One region of the Cellulomonas sp. NS3 genome, then DNA from elsewhere that is predicted to be linked to it. Evidence: riboswitches for the same ligand, from Rfam matches in the RefSeq annotation. Region 1 holds a riboswitch; each other region holds the start of a gene.
The links. Region 1 has a riboswitch for cyclic di-GMP ahead of NXY84_RS13565 (BldC family transcriptional regulator). Riboswitches for the same ligand answer to the same signal wherever they lie in the genome.
Positions count from the first base shown of each region.

Region 1 (6,299 bases):
GACGCCCCGCACGACGACGCCCGGCCACCGCGACCCGTGAGGGTGCGGTGGCCGGGCGTGGTCGTGCGCCGCGTGGCCGGCGTCGCGGCTCAACCGCCGACGGCCGTTCAGCCCACCCGGTGCAGCCAACGGACGGGCGCCCCGGCACCGGCGTAGCGGAACGGCTCGAGCTCGTCGTCCCACGCCTGCCCGAGCGCGAGGTCGAGCTCGGCGCGCAGGCGTGCCGGATCGGCGGCGTGCACGAGGGCGGCACGGATGCGGTCCTCGGGCACGACGACGTTGCCGTGCACGTCGGTCTGGGCGTGGAAGATGCCGAGCTCGGGCGTGTGGCTCCAGCGCGAGCCGTCGGTGCCGTGGCTGGACTCCTCGGTCACCTCGTAGCGCAGGTGGGTCCACCCGCGCAGCGCCGAGGCCAGGCGCGCGCCCGTCCCCTGGGCACCCTGCCAGGACAGCTCTGCCCGGTACATCCCCGGCGCCGCGGGCTGCGGCGTCCAGTCCAGGGACACGCGTGTGCCCAGCACGTTGCCTGCCGCCCACTCCATGTGGGGGCAGAGCGCACGTGGCGCTGAGTGCACGAAAAGTACACCGCGGGTGATCGCACCTGCCATGTCGCCCTCCTGACGGCTCGAGGTTCGTCTTCCCCAACGACCTCGTCCCGCAGACAGGAGTGCACCACGGCCTCGCGGCGTGCTGGTGACAGCATGCATGATCCGGCTGGTCGGACGCCAGCGAATCCGGCTTCGCCACCCGGACGTGCACCGGTCCGGCGTGCGGACCGTCCAGGTTCGCCCCGATACGTCGGGATCAGGACCCGGACGGGCGACGGACGGCGCCGGACCGGAACGGGTGTCCGGGGCGGCGTCCGCGTCAGAGCTGGTCGCGGATCGCGCGCATCGCCTTCTTGCGGACCGACCGCTCGAGCCGGTCGAGGTACAGGTAGCCGTCGAGGTGGTCCACCTCGTGCTGGAGGCACCGCGCCATGAGCTCGGTGCCCTCGACGACGACCTCGCGGCCGTCGAGGTCCTCGCCGACGACCCGGGCGTACCAGGCGCGCTTCGTCGGGTACCAGAGGCCGGGCACCGAGAGGCAGCCCTCGTCCCCGTCCTGGTAGTCCTCGGACAGCTCGACGATGCGCGGGTTGAGCACGTAGCCGATCTCGTCGTCGATGTTCCACGAGAAGGCGCGGAGCCCGACGCCGATCTGGTTGGCGGCGAGGCCGGCCCGACCCTCGTGGTCGACGGTCTCGAGCAGGTCCGTCACGAGGGAGCGCACCCGGTCGTCGACGGTCGTGATCGGGTCGCAGGGGGTGCGCAGGACCGGGTCGCCGACCGTGCGGATCTCTCTCATCGCCATGCCCACGATTGTTTCATGCGGGGCTGTCCTGCTCGGGCACTCCGGCGGTCGGGGGTGTGAACCGCGCGGGCCGGACGCGCCTCCGAGCCGCCGCCCTCGCGCCCGCGCGGCTCCGCCGCCCACCGCACCCCTGCGGCGCACCAAGGACGGGACTGCATTCGAGTGACCCAGGTCACGTGAATTGGACGCGTGCACGACGAAAGGCCCGGGAACATTTCCCCGGGCCTTTCGGCGAGAAGCTGCGCGTGACGCGCGGGTGGTCGCTCAGGCGTCGGAACGCTGCTGCGGGACGCCCGTGAGGAGCTGGCGGACCTCGTTCTCGTGGAAGCGGCGGTGCCCACCGAGCGTCCGGACGGCCGAGAGCTTGCCGGCCTGCGCCCAGCGCGTGACGGTCTTCGGGTCGACGCGGAACATCGCTGCGACCTCACCCGGGGTGAGCAGAGCGCCCGGCATCGAGGCGGACTCGGAACGGTTGGGGGTGGTGATGGCCATGATGACAACTCTCCTGTCGTTCGGTAGCTCGGCTGACCCCTGAGGCCCCGTGGCTTTGCGTCCCCACCTTGCGGCGGGTTTGCCGTTTCTCGCTGACGTCCTCAACTATGCATGAACCCGGACAACTTCGCAACAACCCCCCGAGGGTGAAACGAACCGCCCAGGGGGCCGATCGGGTGAATCGATGCGCTTCGACGCTGCACATAACACGCTTCACCGGGGCGCGCATCCTGACCGCCGCCGGACCTGCGGATGGGCCGGAGCAGACGCCCCCATGACGATCTCTCGCCCTCCCGCCGGATTGGTCCTACCCTTGACCCAACGCCCAGGCGCGAGCGGGGCGGGTCGCCAGGTGACCACGGCGGGTGACGGGCGCCTCATCTTGTGCGGGTGAGGCGCCCGAACGCCGTCCTCCTCCGTCGCCGAACGTGACCGAGACGCGTGTCACCCCGTGCCCCAGGGCCCTCACCGTCGCGGCGGACCGTGGAGTCCGCACCCGGGTGCCGCGGCGGCGTCGGCACCCGTGCCCCGCACGGGCCCTGACCTGCGGCTCTCCCCTCAAGAAGCCGCCGCTCGTGCCGATGCTCCCTCCGGAGAGCCCCCACGTGGCTCGCAGCCGGAGGAGTCACGTGCCGCACACCTGGACCGTCCTCGCGCTCGCGCGCCACATCGGCGGGTTCTACCACGGTGAGCTGCTCGCCGGGCTGGTGCAGGAGGTGACCGCGCAGGGCGGTCGCGTCGTCGTGGCCCAGACCGCACCCGAGAAGCCCGAGCTCGACGAGACCGTCGTCGGCGAGACCGCGCTCTCGGTCGCGTGGGACGAGGCCGACGCGGTCGTCACGATCGCCCTCAGCGCGAGCGCGGCCTTCCTCGAGCGGATGCTCGAGCTCGGCAAGCCCGTCGTGCTCACGAGCCAGCGGGTCGACGGCGTCGAGGCGCCCGTCGCGCTGCCGGACAACCACGGCGGCATCCACGCGGCCGTGGAGCACCTGCGCGCGCACGGGCACACCCGCATCGGGTTCGTCGGGGACCTGCGGCAGTACGACTACCAGGAGCGCCACCTCGCGTACCGGGACGCGCTCGCCGCGCACGGGCTCACCCCGCGCGACGAGCTGCTGGTCGTGGCGCGGGACTGGTCGGAGGCCGCGGGCGAGGAGGCCGCCCGCGCGCTGCTCGACCGTCCCGATCGGCCCGACGCGGTGGTCACCGCGTCCGGGCACAACGCGATCGGTCTCATCCGCGGGCTCGCCGCCGCGGGGGTGCGCGTGCCCGAGGACGTCGCGGTCCTCGCGTTCGACAACGTCGAGCAGGGCGCGTACGCGACCCCGAGCCTGTCGAGCGTGCACCAGCGGTTCGACGAGGTCGGGGCGCTGGCCGGGTCGCTCGTCATGCGCGCCCTGCGAGGCGAGCACGTGCCCGCGGGCAGCCACGTCGCCGAGGCCACGGTCGTCGTCCCGCGCGGCTCGTGCGGGTGCCGCAACGACGTGCTCACCGCCCGGTCGGCCCCTGGGTCCCGCGCCGCCGGCGTACCCGTGCAGCCCGACGACCTCCACCGCACCCTGTCGACCCTGCTCGCCGGGCAGCACCCCGGGACCGTCACCCCCGACGCGACGGTGGGCCTCGCCCGCGAGCTCGAGCGCCTCCTGCAGCGCGGCGACGACCTGACCGGGGCGGACCTCGACGGGCTGCTCGCGCTCATGCGCGACGTCGCACCCGGGGACGACGCGCTGCACCGGGTCACCTCGGTGCTCACCGAGCACGTGCAGCGGTTGATGAGCACGGGGAGCTCCACGGGCGCGAGCCCGCACGCCGCCGCCCTGAGCCGGGTCGCCGCGGCGCTCTGGCAGCTGCAGAACCACGGCTCGGTGCAGCAGGCGCACGTCCTCGCCCACCACGTGCTCGAGGGCTCCGACGTCGCGGCGGCGCTGCTGCGCGCCGACGCGGACGCGGCGCGCGGGCTCGGCTGGCTCGCGCAGACCCACTCGCGCGCGGGGCTGCTCGCGCTGTGGGACGACGCCGCGCCCGGTTCGCCGCTGCGGCTCGCGGGGGTCCACGACCCCGACGGTCTCCTCGACCACCGCGTCGGCGACGAGCTCGACTGGCGCCGGTTCCCGCCGTCCGACCTCGTCGGGGCCGCCGACGGCGCCCAGGGCGAGGTGTGCCTCGTCGTGCCGATCCGGACCCCGGCGCGGCGCTGGGGGCTCCTCGCCGTCCTCGGCGTCGTGAACTCCCGGTCGAGCCACGAGGCGTACCACCACTGGGCCACGCTTCTCGCCTCCGTGCTCGAGGGCGAGGAGCTCGCGCTCAGCGCGCGCGCGAGCGAGGCCCGGTACGCGCACGCCGCGCGCGCCGCGAACGACGGCCTCTGGGAGCTCGACGTCGCCACGCGCGCCATGCACGTCTCGCCGCGGGGCCGCCAGCTCCTCGGCCTCGACGCCGACGCGCCCGCGCGCCTGGAGCGCTGGACCGAGGTGACGCACCCCGAGGACCAGGAGCGCGTGCGCGCCTCCTTCGCGCAGGCGCTCGACACCCCCGAGGTCCCCGTCGAGGTCGAGTACCGCCTGCGCAGGCCCGACGGGACGTACCGGTGGCTGCTCAGCCGCGGCCTCGGCGTCGCCGCCGGGCCCTCCGGACGTGCGGCCCGGCTCGTCGGCTCGCTGAGCGACATCCACCCGCGCAAGGAGCTCGAGGAGCAGCTGCGCGCGGCCGCTCTCTACGACCACCTGACCGGCCTGCCGAACCGGCGGCTCTTCCTCGAGCGCCTGACGGCGGCCGTCGAGCAGCACCGCCGCGAGCCCGGGTCGCGGTTCGCCGTCCTGTTCTTCGACCTCGACGGGTTCAAGCTGGTCAACGACTCGCTCGGCCACCTCATGGGCGACCAGCTGCTGCTCGCCGTCGCGGAGCGCCTGCGCACCCAGGTCCGCGGCGTCGACACGGCCGCGCGGTTCGGCGGCGACGAGTTCGCCGTCCTGCTCGCGGAGCCCGAGCCCGACGAGCTGCTCGCGATCGCGCAGCGCATCCAGGAGCGGATCTCCGCGCCCGTCGAGCTGGCCGGTCACGAGGTCGAGGTCACGGCGAGCGTCGGGGTCGCCACGTCGTCCGGGGAGTACACCGACCCCGAGGACGTGCTGCGCGACGCGGACATCGCGATGTACGACGCCAAGGGCAGCGAGCGCGGCTCCGCGTCGGTGTTCGACCCGACGATGCACGTGCGTGCGACGGTGCGGCTGCGGGCCCGCGGCGAGCTGCGCACCGCCCTCGCCCGCAGCGAGTTCGTGGTGCACTACCAGCCGATCGTGCCGCTCGACGGGTCGGGGCTCGAGCACTTCGAGGCGCTCGTGCGCTGGGAGCATCCTGAGCGCGGGCTGCTGCTCCCCGGGGACTTCCTCGCCGCGATGGAGGACAACGCCACGATCGTGACGCTCGGCAGCTGGGTCGTCGACGAGGTGTGCCGTCAGATCGCCGCCTGGTCCCAGGACTACCCCGGGGCGGTCGCCGTCGCGGTCAACCTCTCGCACCGCGAGTTCTGGGCGCCCGCGCTGCTCCGGACGGTGACCGACTCGCTCGCCCGTCACCGGGTCCCCGCCCGCAGCCTGATCCTCGAGATCACGGAGTCCGTGATCATGGCCGACCCGGCCGTCGCGCGGACGGTGATGACGGACCTGCGGGCGCTCGGCGTGCGGCTGCACATCGACGACTTCGGGACCGGGCAGTCCTCGCTCAACGCCCTGCGGACGTTCCCGGTCGACGCGCTCAAGATCGACGGCGCGTTCATCCGTGAGCTCGAGGTCGTCGAGCAGACGACCGAGCTCGTGCGGATCATCGTCGAGATGGGCCGGGTGCTCGGCATCGAGGTCGTCGCGGAGTGCGTCGAGACGCCGTCGCAGGCGGACCGGCTGCGGTCGATGGGGTGCGCGAACGCGCAGGGCTGGCTCTACGCGCGGGCGCTGCCCGGCGCCGAGGCGGGCGCGCTGCTCGGGCACTCGCTCGCGTCGGACGCGGTGGACGCGTCCGGGCCCGGGAGCCGCTGACCCCGTCGCACGGTGGCTCGCCCTCGCGTCGGACGCGTGCCGCGACGGCGCACGCGTGTCGGTCCACCGGCCTACCGTGGCGGGATGACGGAGTCCCGGGAGTGGACGGTCGAGGACCACCTGGCGGGTGCGCCCGCGGAGCACGTGGCGCTGTACCGCCGCGTCGAGGAGCTCCTGCTGGGGCTGGGCGACGTGCACCAGAGCGTGTCGAGGACCACCATCACGTTCGTCGGGACGCGCCGCGGTTTCGCCGGTGCACGCCCCACCAGCCGGGGTGTGCGCGGCTACCTGGACCTCACGCGGGCGCTTCCGGAGGACCGGCGCCTCACGAACGTCTCGCCGTACACCGCGCGGCTCTTCGTGCACCAGTACCTGCTCCGGGACGAGGGCGACCTCGACGACACGTTCGTCGGCTGGTTGCGC
Region 1 covers NZ_CP103289.1:2,958,833-2,965,131, forward strand. The annotation lists gene NXY84_RS13550 (beta-ketoacyl-[acyl-carrier-protein] synthase family protein) at 1-2, shown strand, start outside; gene NXY84_RS13555 (DUF3145 domain-containing protein) at 108-608, opposite strand; gene def (peptide deformylase) at 868-1,353, opposite strand; gene NXY84_RS13565 (BldC family transcriptional regulator) at 1,618-1,806, opposite strand; cyclic di-GMP riboswitch class I at 1,865-1,939, opposite strand; gene NXY84_RS13570 (EAL domain-containing protein) at 2,475-5,876, shown strand; gene NXY84_RS13575 (DUF5655 domain-containing protein) at 5,961-6,299, shown strand, end outside.

Region 2 (6,299 bases), 2.3 Mb from region 1:
TCCAGTCGACGTACTCGTCACCGGGGTAGAAGTTCACCGGGTCGGGCTGGCTCGGGATCTTGTTGACGCGGTTCGGGGCCCAGAGCCACGCGACGTACTGGTTCGCGCCCTCCTGCGTGAAGATGTCGTGCACGTGCCGCCACATCTGCACGTACTCGCCCTTCTTGTTCCCGTTGATGCTCTTGCCGTCCCACCCGCGGACCTCGGACCACGGGTACCAGGTCCCGTTCATCTCGTGGTTGAAGCGCAGGACGAGCGGGAGGCCGGTCGCGGCGATGTCGCGGGCGTACTTGCGCAGGTACTCGTCGTGCTGGCCGTTGATGATCGAGCCGAGCGAGTACTCGGGCGCCTCCGCAGAGATGGCACCGACCTGGCTCTGGCTCTCCCACGTGAGCAGCGGGATCTGGCCGCGGCTCCACGCCTGCTGGACGGCGTCCGGACGGAAGTCGGTGTCCCACGACTGGAAGTAGCCGCTGACGTCGGCGTCGCGGTTCACGGCCGCCTGCACGCCGTTGAACTCGCCGTAGTCGAACGGGCTCTGCGTCGTGTAGAGGCCGAAGAGCTGGCTCGCCGCGATGATGTCCGCCTTGGTCATCGACGCGGTGACCGGGGGCGCCTGGTGGCCCTTGGGGTTCTGCACCTTGTAGGTGAGCTCACCGAGCTGCTTCTTGAGGTCCGCGATCTGCGCGGTCGCGACCTTGGTCGCGGCGTTCTGGCGCTCGCGCGTGGCCTTGAGCGTGCCGTTGACGAGGTTCGCGGCGTCCTTCTGCTCCGCCGCCTCGGCCTCCGCGCGACCGAGCTCCTGCTGCGTCTGCACGAGCTTCGCCTCGAGCTCGGTGATCTGCTTCTTCAGGTCCTCCGCGCGGGCGAGCTGGACCGTGTCGCCGACCTGGGGCCGCGGCGCGCTGAGCTTCGCCTCCATCTCCTCGAGCTGGGAGCTGAGGTCGCGCGAGCGCGCCTGCTCGGTCTGGAGGGCCACCTCGGTCGCGCTCGGCCCGTTCCACACGTACTGGCCCTGCGGGGACAGCAGCGCAATGGCGCCGACGGCAAGAAGTGAGACGGTGATCACAGAAGCGAGCACGCGATGGCGGCGCGTGAACTTGAACGGATAGTCGGAAAACATCTGCGGGTGCCTCCACGGCGATGGTCTTCACGGCGCGCCCGGGTCGTGCGGTCCGGACTGCGTGCGGGTCGTGAGCACGTGTGCTCGTCGGGCGTGAGCGCAGACGCACGGATGTGCGGCCGTCGCGTTCGACATGGCGCGGAGCCCCTCCCGAGGCCCGGCCGTGCCGGAGCGCGACGTCCGTGTCGCGGTGCGTGTCCTGCTCCAGCACGGCGACAGACCGTGCTGACCTGCGACGATGGGTGAGAGACAGCGTCGCCGCGGGTTACCGGGACCGTGGGGGGACGTGTCCCCTGCCGTGTCGCCCTGCCCTGCGTGCGGCGGCGACCGCGCCAGACGGCCCAACCTCGGCGCCGGCCTGCGGCGCCGAACTCGGTTCCCCCCGGAAGCCCTGTGCGGTAGGTCCTCATGGTGCACAGGAATCACTCGAAAGAGCAAGAACCCTGCACGGAACACGGTCGTATATCCGAATTGCCCGGGTGCACGTGAGTCATCGCCGGCGCGCACACGCGTCCCCTTGGTCCGGTTTATGTGACTGGATTAACACGAACGGCGCACGTACGCTCGACGAGTCCACGAAAAGGCAAACCTGCCGCGAGGCAGGGACGCAAAGCCATGGGGCCCATGCGGTCCGCCAGGCTGCCGAACGACAGGGGATCCCCGTGCAACGCCGCCTCCCTGCGCAGGGCCGCACCGTGCCCGCGCCCACCCGCACCGCCTCCACCCGCACCGCCGCCACCCGCGCCGCGCGCAGCCGCACCGCACGCGCCGTCGTGGCGACGGCCGCGCTCGCGGGTCTGCTCACGGCGGCCGTCGTGCCGCCGTCGACCGCCGCCAGCCGCCACGTCGTCGAGCCGTCACCGGCGCCGACGGTCTCGCCCACGGCCGAACCGACGCCCACGGCGTCACCCACGCCCACTCCCTCGGCCGAGCCGACGCTCAGCCCCTCGCCCACGGCCGACCCGACGCTCAGCCCCACGCCCGGGCCGTCCGAGCCCACCCCCGACGCCACCCCGAAGCCGGGCGCCGACGCCGCGAACGACTGGGCCGAGGACGCCCTGACCCCGGACGACGGCCTGCTCTTCGGCGCGTCGGTCGCGCGGGGCACGCACCCGAGCGTCGACGCCGCCGTCTCGGCGTTCGAGGCGTCGGTCGGGCGCAAGCTCGACGTGCACCGCTGGTACAGCCTGTGGGACGAGCTGCCGTCGACGCCGCTCACCACGACGGTCCAGCGCGGCCGCACGCCGATGCTCTCGGTGTCGTCGAAGAAGATCGACGGCACCAAGATCTCGTGGGCCGCCGTCGCGAGCGGCGCCCACGACGCGCAGATCGTCCAGCACGCCGACGCCGTCAAGGCCCTGCGCGTGCCGATGTACGTGTCGTTCCAGCACGAGCCCGACTACTCCCCCGGATTCGGCGACGCGGCCGACTACCGCGCCGCGTTCCGCCACTACGTCGAGGTGTTCCGCGCGCAGGGCGTGACGAACGCCGTGTGGACGTGGATCGTGACGCCGACGCCCTTCGCGCCGTACGCGGCCGTGAGCGCCGACGCGCTGTACCCCGGCGACGACGTCGTCGACCAGATCGCGCTCGACGCCTACAACTGGTTCGGGTGCTCGACGAACGGCCAGACGGCGTGGGCGTCGATGTCCCGCACCGCGTCGGCGTTCCGGGCCTTCGGTCAGGCGCACGGCAAGGAGCTCGTCATCGCCGAGTGGGGCTCGGTCGAGGACCCCGCGGTGCCCGGCCGCAAGGCCGCGTGGCTGCGCGAGTCCATGGCGACGCTCGAGTCGTGGCCCGAGGTCACCGCGGTCCTGTACTTCCACCACCACGGCAGCTGCTCGTGGTTCGTGGACTCGACGCCGAGCTCGCTCGAGGCGTTCGCGGACATCGCCGACTCCCCGGCGACGCACACCCGCCCGTCGGCGTTCCTGCAGGCGTCCACGACGCACGGGACGGCGCCCCTGACGGTCACGTTCGACGCGTCGCGCTCGTCGGGCGCGCGTGGCGGGGCCGGGGAGCACGTCGCGAGCTGGTCGCTGACCTACGGGGACGGGACCACCGAGAGCGGCACGGGAGCACCGCCGTCGACCCTCAGGCACGTGTTCGGCCCGGGCGACCACAGCGCACGGCTCACCGTCACCGACACCGCGGGCGGCACGAGCACCGACTCGGTCGCGATCACCGCGGCGGAGCCCCCGACCGGGACGCTCGACCAGAAGGACGTCACGGACACCTCGGCGACGCTCTACGCGTGGGTCGACCTGCACGGGTACGCGGGCACCGTGCGCTTCCAGTACGGGCGGACGCTCGAGTACCTCGGGGGCGACTCGACGGTCGACGTGCCGGCCGTGCCGTACGTGAAGACCACGAGCCAGCCCATCGCCGGGATCCGGCCCGGGACGACCTACTACTGGAAGGCGACCATCACGTCGCCGGCCGGCACCACCGAGCTGACCCGCACGTTCGAGACCGCGGGCGCGCCGACGTCATCGAACCAGTTCACGGCCTCGTCGACGTCCACGTCGACGACCTTCAAGGCGCAGGTGCACCCGCACCGGCTCACCACCACGGCGTGGATCGAGTGGGGCCGGACGACCGCGCTCGGCACGTCCTCGCCGGTCACGACGCTGCCCGCGCTGACCTACGAGAAGACGGTCGCGAGCAACCTCGTGACGGGTCTCGCGCCGCGCACGACGTACTACTACCGGGTCGTCGCCACGAACGCGCAGGGCACGCTGTACGGGCCGGTGCGCTCGTTCACGACGCCGCGCTGAGCAGCCGGCCGGGCAGGTCGCGGGCGCACGCGACCTGCCCCGCGGCGCCGGGCCGCTCCCTTCCCGGAGCGGCCCGGCGCCTCCGCTCAGCGCGGGCGCAGCTGGCTCGCCGGCACGATCTCCGACACCTGCGACGCGCTCGACCAGCGCAGCTGGATGGTCGCGTCGAGCCGGTCGTCGAAGTACTCGAGCCGGACGGGCACGGCCTGCCCCGCCGTCAGGGCGACCGTCCCGGTGTCGACGCGCGGCGCGTGCCGGGTCCACTGGTCGATGATCAGCCGCCCGTCGACCCACAGCCGCACCCCGTCGTCGCTCGTCGTCGCGAACGTGTACGTCTGGGTGTGCCGGGGCACGACGGAGCCGGTCCACCGCACGGAGAAGGTGTCGGCGCCGATGCCGGCGACGGGCGCGGCGGCCCCCCAGCGGAAGCCGACCGTCGGGTCGACGCGCGTGACGCTCGTGCCCGTGAGGTCGGCGTTGTCGAAGTAGGTGCCGAGCAGCCCGCGCTGCGTGAGGGTCGCCGTCAGGGTCGTCGCCGTGGCGGGGGTCCGCCACACCCGGTCGCCCGCGGTCGAGCCGTCCGACCATCGGTCGAGCACGAACGGGACGCCCTGGGCGTCGGTCTGCGCCGGCACGCCGAGCCGCAGGTCGAAGCCCGCCCAGGAGGTCAACGTCGTCGGGCCGGTCACGGTCTGCCCGTTGACCGTGAGCGTCCGGCCGGCCGGCGCCGTCGCGAGCGTCACGGCGACCTTCTGCGGCTGCAGGTCGCGCGTGACGGTCGTGGAGACGCCCTGCGAGTCCGTCGCGGTCAGGCTGACCCGGAGGTAGCTGTTGGCCGCGGCCGCGAGGTCCTCGGGCCCCGGAGCGGTGAACGTGAGCTCGTTGCCGGGCGCCGGGGCGAGGAAGGGGTGCGTGTGCTGGTCGTGCACCCGGATCACCGACCAGCTCAGGCGTGACCCGGGCAGCCCGCCGTCCTGCGCGTCGGTCGCCGTGCCGCTCAGCCGCACGGTGCTGCCGACCGCGAACGTCGCGCCCGCCGCCGGGGAGGTCATCGTCACCGTGGGCGCGGTGTTGCCGGAGCTGATCCGCGTCGTCACCGGGGTGGACGTCGCGCCCGCGGCGTCCCGGACGCGCAGCGTCGCGGTCCACGTGCCCGCGGCGTAGACGTGCTGCACCGTCGGGCTCGTGGTCGTCGCGTCGGGCGTGCCGTCGCCGAACGACCACAGGTAGGTGAGCGCGCCACCGTCGGGGTCGCTGCTGCGCGAGCCGTCGAGCGTCGTCGTGAGCGGCGCGGGCCCGGTCGCCGGGGAGGCGGAGACGACCGCCGTCGGCACCCGGTTCGCCGTGCCGGTGTACGCGATCCGGCGGATCTCGCCGCCGTTGGCGTACGTCGTGTAGTACAGCGCCTGGCTGCCGGCGTGCGGCCCGAACTCGAGGTGCACCGCGCCGCCGAGCCCCGTCGCGAGGTCCGTGCGCGTCCCGCCGACGAGCATCATGATCTTGCCGCACACGTAGTCCGCGAAGAGGTACGCCGAGTCGTAGGCGGCCGGCCACGCGCCGTTCGGCACGAACGCGCCGCCGGTGATCGAGCCGCAGCCCGTCGGGCGGCCGTAGTCGTGGATCGGGTTCGTCATCCCCGCGGGGAGCGGCCCGCCGCAGTTCGTCGTCGAGCCGGTCTGCGCGCAGTGCCCCTCCCGCACCGGCCAGCCGTAGTCGGCGCCCGCGGTGCCGAGGTCGATCTCCTCCCACGAGTTCTGGCCCACGTCGTTGACGTGGAACACCGTGCCCGCGGCGTCGGGGTCGAACGCGAACCGGAACGGGTTGCGCAGGCCCCACGCGAACGTCTCCTGGCAGATCGTCCCCGCGGGCGCCGGGCCGAGCCGGCAGCTCGCGGTGCCCGCCCCGAGGAACGGGTTGCCGGGCGCCGGGGCACCGGTCGTGCGGTCGACGCGCAGGATCTTGCCGAGCAGCACGTTCCGGTCGCGCGCCGCGTCGTTGCTGCCGCCGCAGCCGCTGTCGCCTTTGTAGTCGCACCCGCCGTCGCCGACGGAGACGTACAGGTAGCCGTCCTTGCCGACGTGCACGTCACCGGCGTTGTGGTTGTTCGCCGACGAGTAGATCCCGTCGAGCAGGATCCGCTCGCTCGCCGGGTCGACCGTGTTGTCGTCGCGGAGCACGAACCGGGAGACTCGGTTCACCGGGGCGCCGGGCGGGTTCGCCCCCTGGCTCGCCGGGCACGTCGAGCTCGTGCCGCGGGCCGTGTAGTACATGTAGATCGCGCGCGTCGCCGGGTCCGGGTCGACCGCGACGCCCAGCAGGCCGCGCTCCCCGTTGGTGCAGATCCGGCCCGCCAGGTCGAGCGCGGGGGTCGCGAGCAGCTGGCCCGCCGCGGTCCGCAC
Region 2 covers NZ_CP103289.1:472,362-478,660, reverse strand. The annotation lists gene NXY84_RS02205 (glycoside hydrolase family 26 protein) at 1-1,123, opposite strand, end outside; cyclic di-GMP riboswitch class I at 1,696-1,770, shown strand; gene NXY84_RS21710 (PKD domain-containing protein) at 1,819-3,900, shown strand; gene NXY84_RS02195 (PQQ-dependent sugar dehydrogenase) at 3,987-6,299, opposite strand, start outside.
Region 2: it holds a riboswitch for cyclic di-GMP, as region 1 does, so the genes downstream of both, NXY84_RS21710 (PKD domain-containing protein) here and NXY84_RS13565 (BldC family transcriptional regulator) in region 1, are expected to answer to the same signal.

Region 3 (6,299 bases), 1.2 Mb from region 1:
CGCGCCCTTCATGCCCTCGGAGCCGGGCGTCAGGATGAGCTCGGCGCCGTACGCCCGCAGCAGCGCCCGGCGCTCCTTCGACATGGTCTCGGGCATCGTCAGGACGACCTTGTACCCGCGAGCCGCGCCGACGAACGCGAGCGCGATGCCGGTGTTGCCGCTGGTCGCCTCGACGATCGTGCCGCCCGCGGGCAGCTCGCCCGACGCCTCGGCGGCGTCGATGATCGCGACGCCGATGCGGTCCTTGACCGAGCTCGCCGGGTTGTAGAACTCGAGCTTGCCGACCACCGTGGCACCGGCGCCCTCGGTCAGCTTGTTGATGCGGACCAGGGGGGTGTTGCCGATGAGCTGCGTCGCGTCGTCGTAGATGCGGGCCATGTCGTCCTCGTCTGTGCGGGGCCACGGGGGGCGTGGCGGGGTGGGGGAGGTGAGCCGGGGGACCGGGAGGGCTCCGGGGTCGCGCGCCGGGGGGTGGGCTCGTCGTCCGGCCGGGCGGCAGGGCGCAGGGCACGCTGCCGGGGAACCGCCGAGCGCCGGGAACAACCGGGGCGGCGCGTGGGGCGAGCGCTGGCGCGGGGGGATGTGCCCGTGCGGGCCTCCCGCTGCCGGGGCAGCGGGAGCGGCCAGCGCTCTAGTGACAGCGACAGCAGGCGGCGGCGACCCGGTCGAGCCGGGCGCACGAGGCCTCGCACGGGACCAGGGCGGTGACGGACGCGCGGCGGAGCAGCACGGTCACCTCTCCTCCCGGTCGGTCATGGACGCGCTGACGCTATCGACAACGTCCCCGCGGTGCAAAGCATGCCCGAGGCGCGGGACATCACCCGCGACGGTGCCGCGACACAGACGCACGACTCGCGGCGCACGGCGCACGACGCACGACGCACGACGCACGACGCACGACGCACGACGCACGACGCACGACGCACGACGAGCGGTGCACGGGAGACCCGTGCACCGCTCGCCGTGCGTGCCCCCTCAGCGAGAGGCCGTGCCGTCCTGCGTCAGCCGCGGGAGATCTTCACCGCCGCGCCGTCCGTGAAGTAGTTGTCGACGTTCCCGATCGTGTTCGTGCTCGGGGCGATGATCGCGCAGCGCGTGTGCCGCGTGTCGAGCCGGAAGACGTTGTTCGTGACGGCGAGACCCACGATGGCCGGGCGGCTGCCGTACGCCACGTTGACGGTGCACCCACCGCCGCCGATCCGGTTGTCGCGGATGGTCACGTCGGACACCGCGGCGCGGTCCTGCGTCGTCTGGACGGCGGAGGAGTACGCACCCTCGATGTTGTTGCGCACGATCCGGATGTTCGAGCCGCCCTGGATCTGCACGCTGTCGGCGTGGCTCGGGCCGCCCTTCTGGTTCGGGTCCTGCGCGTAGAACAGGTTGGCGTGGAGCCACGAGCTCTCGACGAGCACGTTCGAGCCGGTGATGTGGACCGAGTCGATGACGTTGGCGATCTCGGTGCGGCGGACCGTGAAGTTGTGGCCGATGATCCCGTTGATCCACGGCGAGGCCTCGGTCGCGACCAGCTCGCTGTCCTCGACCGTGAAGGGGTGCGCCCCGAGATCGTTGGTGATGAGGCCGAAGCTGCCGGTGATCGGGCGGCCGCGGACGATCGAGCGCTTGATCGTGACGTTCGGCGCCTTGACCTTGATGAACCCGCGGACGTCGACCGCGTCGACGACGGCGCCCGGCGTGGTGACGACCAGGTCACCGGTGACGACCTTGAGGACCGTGCCGGCCGGCACGCCCGTCGTGTCGGGACCGGCGTTGCTGAGGACCGGGATGTCGAGCGCGGTCGGCGCGACGCCGACGGCCGACGCGGGGACGGTCGCGGCGAGCGTCGCGGCGACGCTCAGGCCGGCGACGAGGGCGAGCGAGCGGGCCCGGCGGCGGGACGTGCGGCGGTCGTCACGACCGGCCGTGGCGTCGATGGGCGCGCGGAAGCTACGGACTGCATTGAGCACTGGATTCTCCGTCGTTCGGCAGCCTGGCGAACCTCGTGGGTCCCATGGCTTTGCGTCACTGCCTCGCGGCAGCTTTGCCTTTTCGTGGACAGGAGGACCGTATGCGGTCGCGACCGCGTGCGACAAGAGTCACAGCGCACGGCAGGCGGGTGAAAGATCGCCGACCGGGCGGCGGCGCTCCGGTGTCGGTGATATCGGCCCGTGCGGATCGGGGCGATCGTGCAGGTCACGGGCGTGAGAATGCGCAAGAAGGCGTTGTTTTCGACAAGTTTCGGAACGGCTCCACGCCGCGGTCGCGAGGAGTCCGGAACATCCGTTTGCGGTCGATATCGACAGCGCCGTCGCATTCACGGACGGGTGCACCCGGAGGGGTGGTGCGGGCGCTCGTCCGCCGGTGCCCCTGCAGGGCCCTCAGCGGAGCCCGAGGGCGTCGAGCCACGCCTGGGCGAGCAGGCCGTGCCCGGCGGGGGTGGGGTGCACGCCGTCGTACGCCCACGCGGCCGGCGTGGTGCGGACGGAGGCTGCGGCGAACAGGCCGTCGGCCGGCACGAGCGTCGCGCGGAACTCCGCGGCGAGCCGGCGGACGACCCCGATGCGCGGGTCGAGGTCCTCGCGCCAGCCGTGCTGCGCCTCCTCGACGGGCACGACGAACGGCTCGACGAGCACCAGACGTGCGCCGAGGCGGTCGCGCGCGGAGTCGAGCATCGCGCGGTAGTCCTCCTCGTACGCGTCGACCGACGTGGAGCGACCCGCGTCGTAGCGGCGCCACGTGTCGTTGATGCCGACGAGCACCGAGATCACCGTCGGCTCGAGCGCGAGGGCGTCGGCCTCCCAGCGGTCCCGCAGCTGGCGCGCGGTGTCCCCGCCGACCCCGCGGTTGAGGAACGTCAGGCCCAGGTCGGGCCGCCGCGCGCCGGCGAGCGCGGCGACGAGCATCGCGTACCCGTGCCCGAGGCTCGCCGGGTCGCGGCGGTCGCGGCCCCCGTCGGTGATGGAGTCGCCGGTCAAGAGGATGCGGTCGCCCGCCTCGAGAAGCGTCATGCCCGGAGTGCAGCACAGGCGCCCGGGACGGACAAGCCGGTCGGGCGCCGTCGACGAGGCCGGTCAGGCGGCGACCACGAGCGAGACCGCGAGCGCCGCCATCACGACCGCGACGAGGGCGTCGAGGACCTGCCACGCGCGCGGCCGCGCGAACAGCGGGGCGAGCCGGCCCGCCCCGAAGCCGAGCGTGACGAACCAGCCGATGCTCGCGGCGACCGCCCCGGCGGCGAAGGCCCACGGCCGGTCCTGCTGGTGCGCGACCGAGCCGAGCAGCACCACGGTGTCGAGGTACACGTGCGGGTTGAGGAACGTCAGGGCGGCGCACGTGAGCAGCACGCGGGCGCGTCCGCCCGGGGCGTCGTCCGCGGCGGGCTGCAGCGTCGCGGGCCGCAGCGCGCGGCGTGCGGCGCTGATCGCGAACCAGCCGAGGAACGCCGCACCGCCGTACCGCACGGCGGTCATGACCGTCTCGTGAGCCGTGAGCACCGGTCCCAGTCCGGCGACGCCCGCGGTGACGAGCGCGGCGTCGGCGAGCGCGCACACCAGCACGACGCCGAGCACGTGCTCGCGGCGCAGGCCCTGCCGGAGCACGAACGCGTTCTGCGCGCCGATCGCCACGATGAGGCCGAGGCCCGTCACGAGGCCGACGAGCGCGTCGGCGGGCGCGGAGGCGCTCACGGGTGGGCCCGGAGGTGCGAGGAAGCCATGGCCCGACGGTAGGCAGCCTGGCGCGTGCAGACCAGCGAATCATCCGCACGGATCGTTAGCATCGCTTCATGGACCTGGACCCCGCGCAGCTCAAGGCGCTCGCCGCCGTGGTCGACGAGGGCAGCTTCGAGGGCGCGGCGCGGGCGCTGAACGTCACGCCGTCCGCCGTGAGCCAGCGCATCAAGGCGCTCGAGCGGGCCGCCGGCCACGTCGTCGTGCGGCGGGCCCGGCCGTGCGAGCCCACCGTCCCGGGCCGCGCCCTGCTCCGCCTCGCGCGCGAGTGGAGCGTGCTGGAGGCGGAGGCCGCGGGCGTCCTCGGGGGCGACGACCCGGACGCGCACGTCCGGCTCGCGATCGCCGTCAACGCCGACTCGCTGTCCACGTGGTTCCCGCCGGTGCTCGCGGGCCTCCCGGCGCACGTCCTGCTCGACGTGCGCCGCGAGGACCAGGACCACTCGGCGGCGCTGCTGCGCGAGGGCTCGGTCATGGCCGCGGTGACGACCGACAGCGCCCCCGTGCAGGGCTGCCGCGTGCACCACCTCGGCGACATGCGGTACCTCGCCGTCGCCGCCCCGGGCTTCGTCGCGCGGTGGCTCCCGGACGGGCCGGCGCCCGAGGCGCTCGGGCGTGCCCCGCTGCTCGCATTCACCGGCAAGGACGCGCTGCAGGACCGCTTCGCGGCGCAGGTCACCGGGCGCCGCGTCGACCCGCCGCGGCACCTCGTGCCGTCGAACCACGCGTTCGTCGAGCTGGTCGCGCGCGGTCTGGGCTGGGGGATGGTGCCCGAGCAGGCCGCACGGGCCGGCGTCTCGCGGGGCGACCTCGTCGAGCTCGCCGCGGGGCACCACCTCGACGTGCCGCTGTACTGGCAGCACTGGAAGGTCGGCTCGCACTGGCTGGGGGTGCTGACGGGGCGCGTCGTCGACCACGCGGGCGTCGAGCTGCGCCGGTAGGCAGGGGTGGAGCGGGTGACGAGAATCGAACTCGCGTAGCCAGTTTGGAAGACTGGGGCTCTACCATTGAGCTACACCCGCACGGCCGGCTCACGCCGGACCAGCGGCCCCAGGTTAGCGGCTCCGCGCAGCGCCGTGCGACGCGCCCGTCCCGCCCCGGCCCGCGCGGCCCTGCCCGCCCGCGGCGCCACTAGACTCGGCCCGCACGGGATGTGGCGCAGGTTGGTAGCGCGTCCGCTTTGGGAGCGGAAGGTCGTGGGTTCGAATCCCGCCATCCCGACTCGTGCGGCCGGCCAGGCCCGCGACGTCCTGCGCCGACCGGGCGGTCCGCGCGCGTGACCTGGCGGCTTGGGGCGTCGGAGCGGGTGACGTAGGATCGAGGGTCGCCAGCGTGCGGTCACCTGCCGGGCTGCCTGGCGCGGGGCCGCGCGTCGGCCCCGGAGATCGCCGGAGTCGCCGGCGCCCGCCCCGACCAGTTGGAGATCATCGAAGTGAAGAGCGCCGTCGAGACCCTGGACGCCACCAAGGTCAAGCTGACCGTCGAGGTGCCGTACGACGAGCTCAAGCCGAGCATCGACCACGCCTACCAGCACATCGCTGAGCAGGTCACGGTCCCCGGCTTCCGCAAGGGCAAGGTGCCCCCGCGCATCATCGACCAGCGCGTCGGTCGCGTGGCCGTGATCGAGCACGCCGTCAACGAGGGCCTCTCGGGCTTCTACGCCGCGGCCGTCCGCGAGAACAAGCTGCGCCCGCTCGGCCAGCCCGAGGTCGAGGTCACCAAGGTCCCCGCGCTGACCGCCGCCCCCGCGGGCGAGGAGGGCGAGCTGCACTTCACCGCCGAGGTCGAGGTCCGGCCCGAGATCACCGTCCCCGAGCTCGACTCCCTGACGATCTCGGTCGACGACGTCACCGTCACCGACGAGGACGTCGCGACCCGCCTCGACGCGCTGCGCGAGCGCTTCGGCACGCTCGTCGGCGTGGACCGCCCGGCGGCCGAGGGCGACTTCGTCGTGCTCGACCTCGAGGCGACCATCGACGGCGAGCAAGTCGACTCGGTTAGCGGCATCAGCTACCAGATCGGCTCGGGCAACATGCTCGAGGGCCTCGACGAGGCGCTCGCCGGCCTCTCGGGCGGCGAGACCACGACGTTCGAGACGACCCTCGCGGGCGGCGACCACGCGGGCGAGAAGGCCCAGGTCACGGTCACGGCCACGACGGTCAAGACGCGTGAGCTCCCCGCCGCGGACGACGACTTCGCCCAGCTCGCGAGCGAGTTCGACACGCTCGCCGAGCTCGAGGCGGACCTGCGCGAGCAGGCCGCGAAGAACAAGGCGTCGGGCCAGGCCGTCCAGGCGCGCGACCTGCTCCTCGAGCAGCTCCTCGCCGCCACGGAGATCCCGGTCCCGGCCGGTGTCGTCGAGGCCGAGGTGCACCGTCACCTCGAGAACGAGGGTCGCCTGGAGGACGCCGAGCACCGCGCCGAGGTGGGCGAGCAGGCCGAGACGGCGCTGCGCAACCAGATCCTGCTCGACACGCTCGCCGAGCAGCTCGAGGTGAAGGTCAGCCAGAACGAGCTGCTCGACTACCTCGTGAGCGCGTCGCGCCAGTACGGCATGGACCCGAACACCTTCAT
Region 3 covers NZ_CP103289.1:1,795,726-1,802,024, forward strand. The annotation lists gene cysK (cysteine synthase A) at 1-378, opposite strand, end outside; gene NXY84_RS08265 (hypothetical protein) at 1,002-1,964, opposite strand; cyclic di-GMP riboswitch class I at 1,979-2,053, opposite strand; gene NXY84_RS08270 (SGNH/GDSL hydrolase family protein) at 2,376-3,005, opposite strand; gene NXY84_RS08275 (LysE/ArgO family amino acid transporter) at 3,069-3,683, opposite strand; gene NXY84_RS08280 (LysR family transcriptional regulator ArgP) at 3,782-4,666, shown strand; tRNA gene NXY84_RS08285 (tRNA-Gly) at 4,674-4,747, opposite strand; tRNA gene NXY84_RS08290 (tRNA-Pro) at 4,873-4,946, shown strand; gene tig (trigger factor) at 5,158-6,299, shown strand, end outside.
Region 3: it holds a riboswitch for cyclic di-GMP, as region 1 does, so the genes downstream of both, NXY84_RS08265 (hypothetical protein) here and NXY84_RS13565 (BldC family transcriptional regulator) in region 1, are expected to answer to the same signal.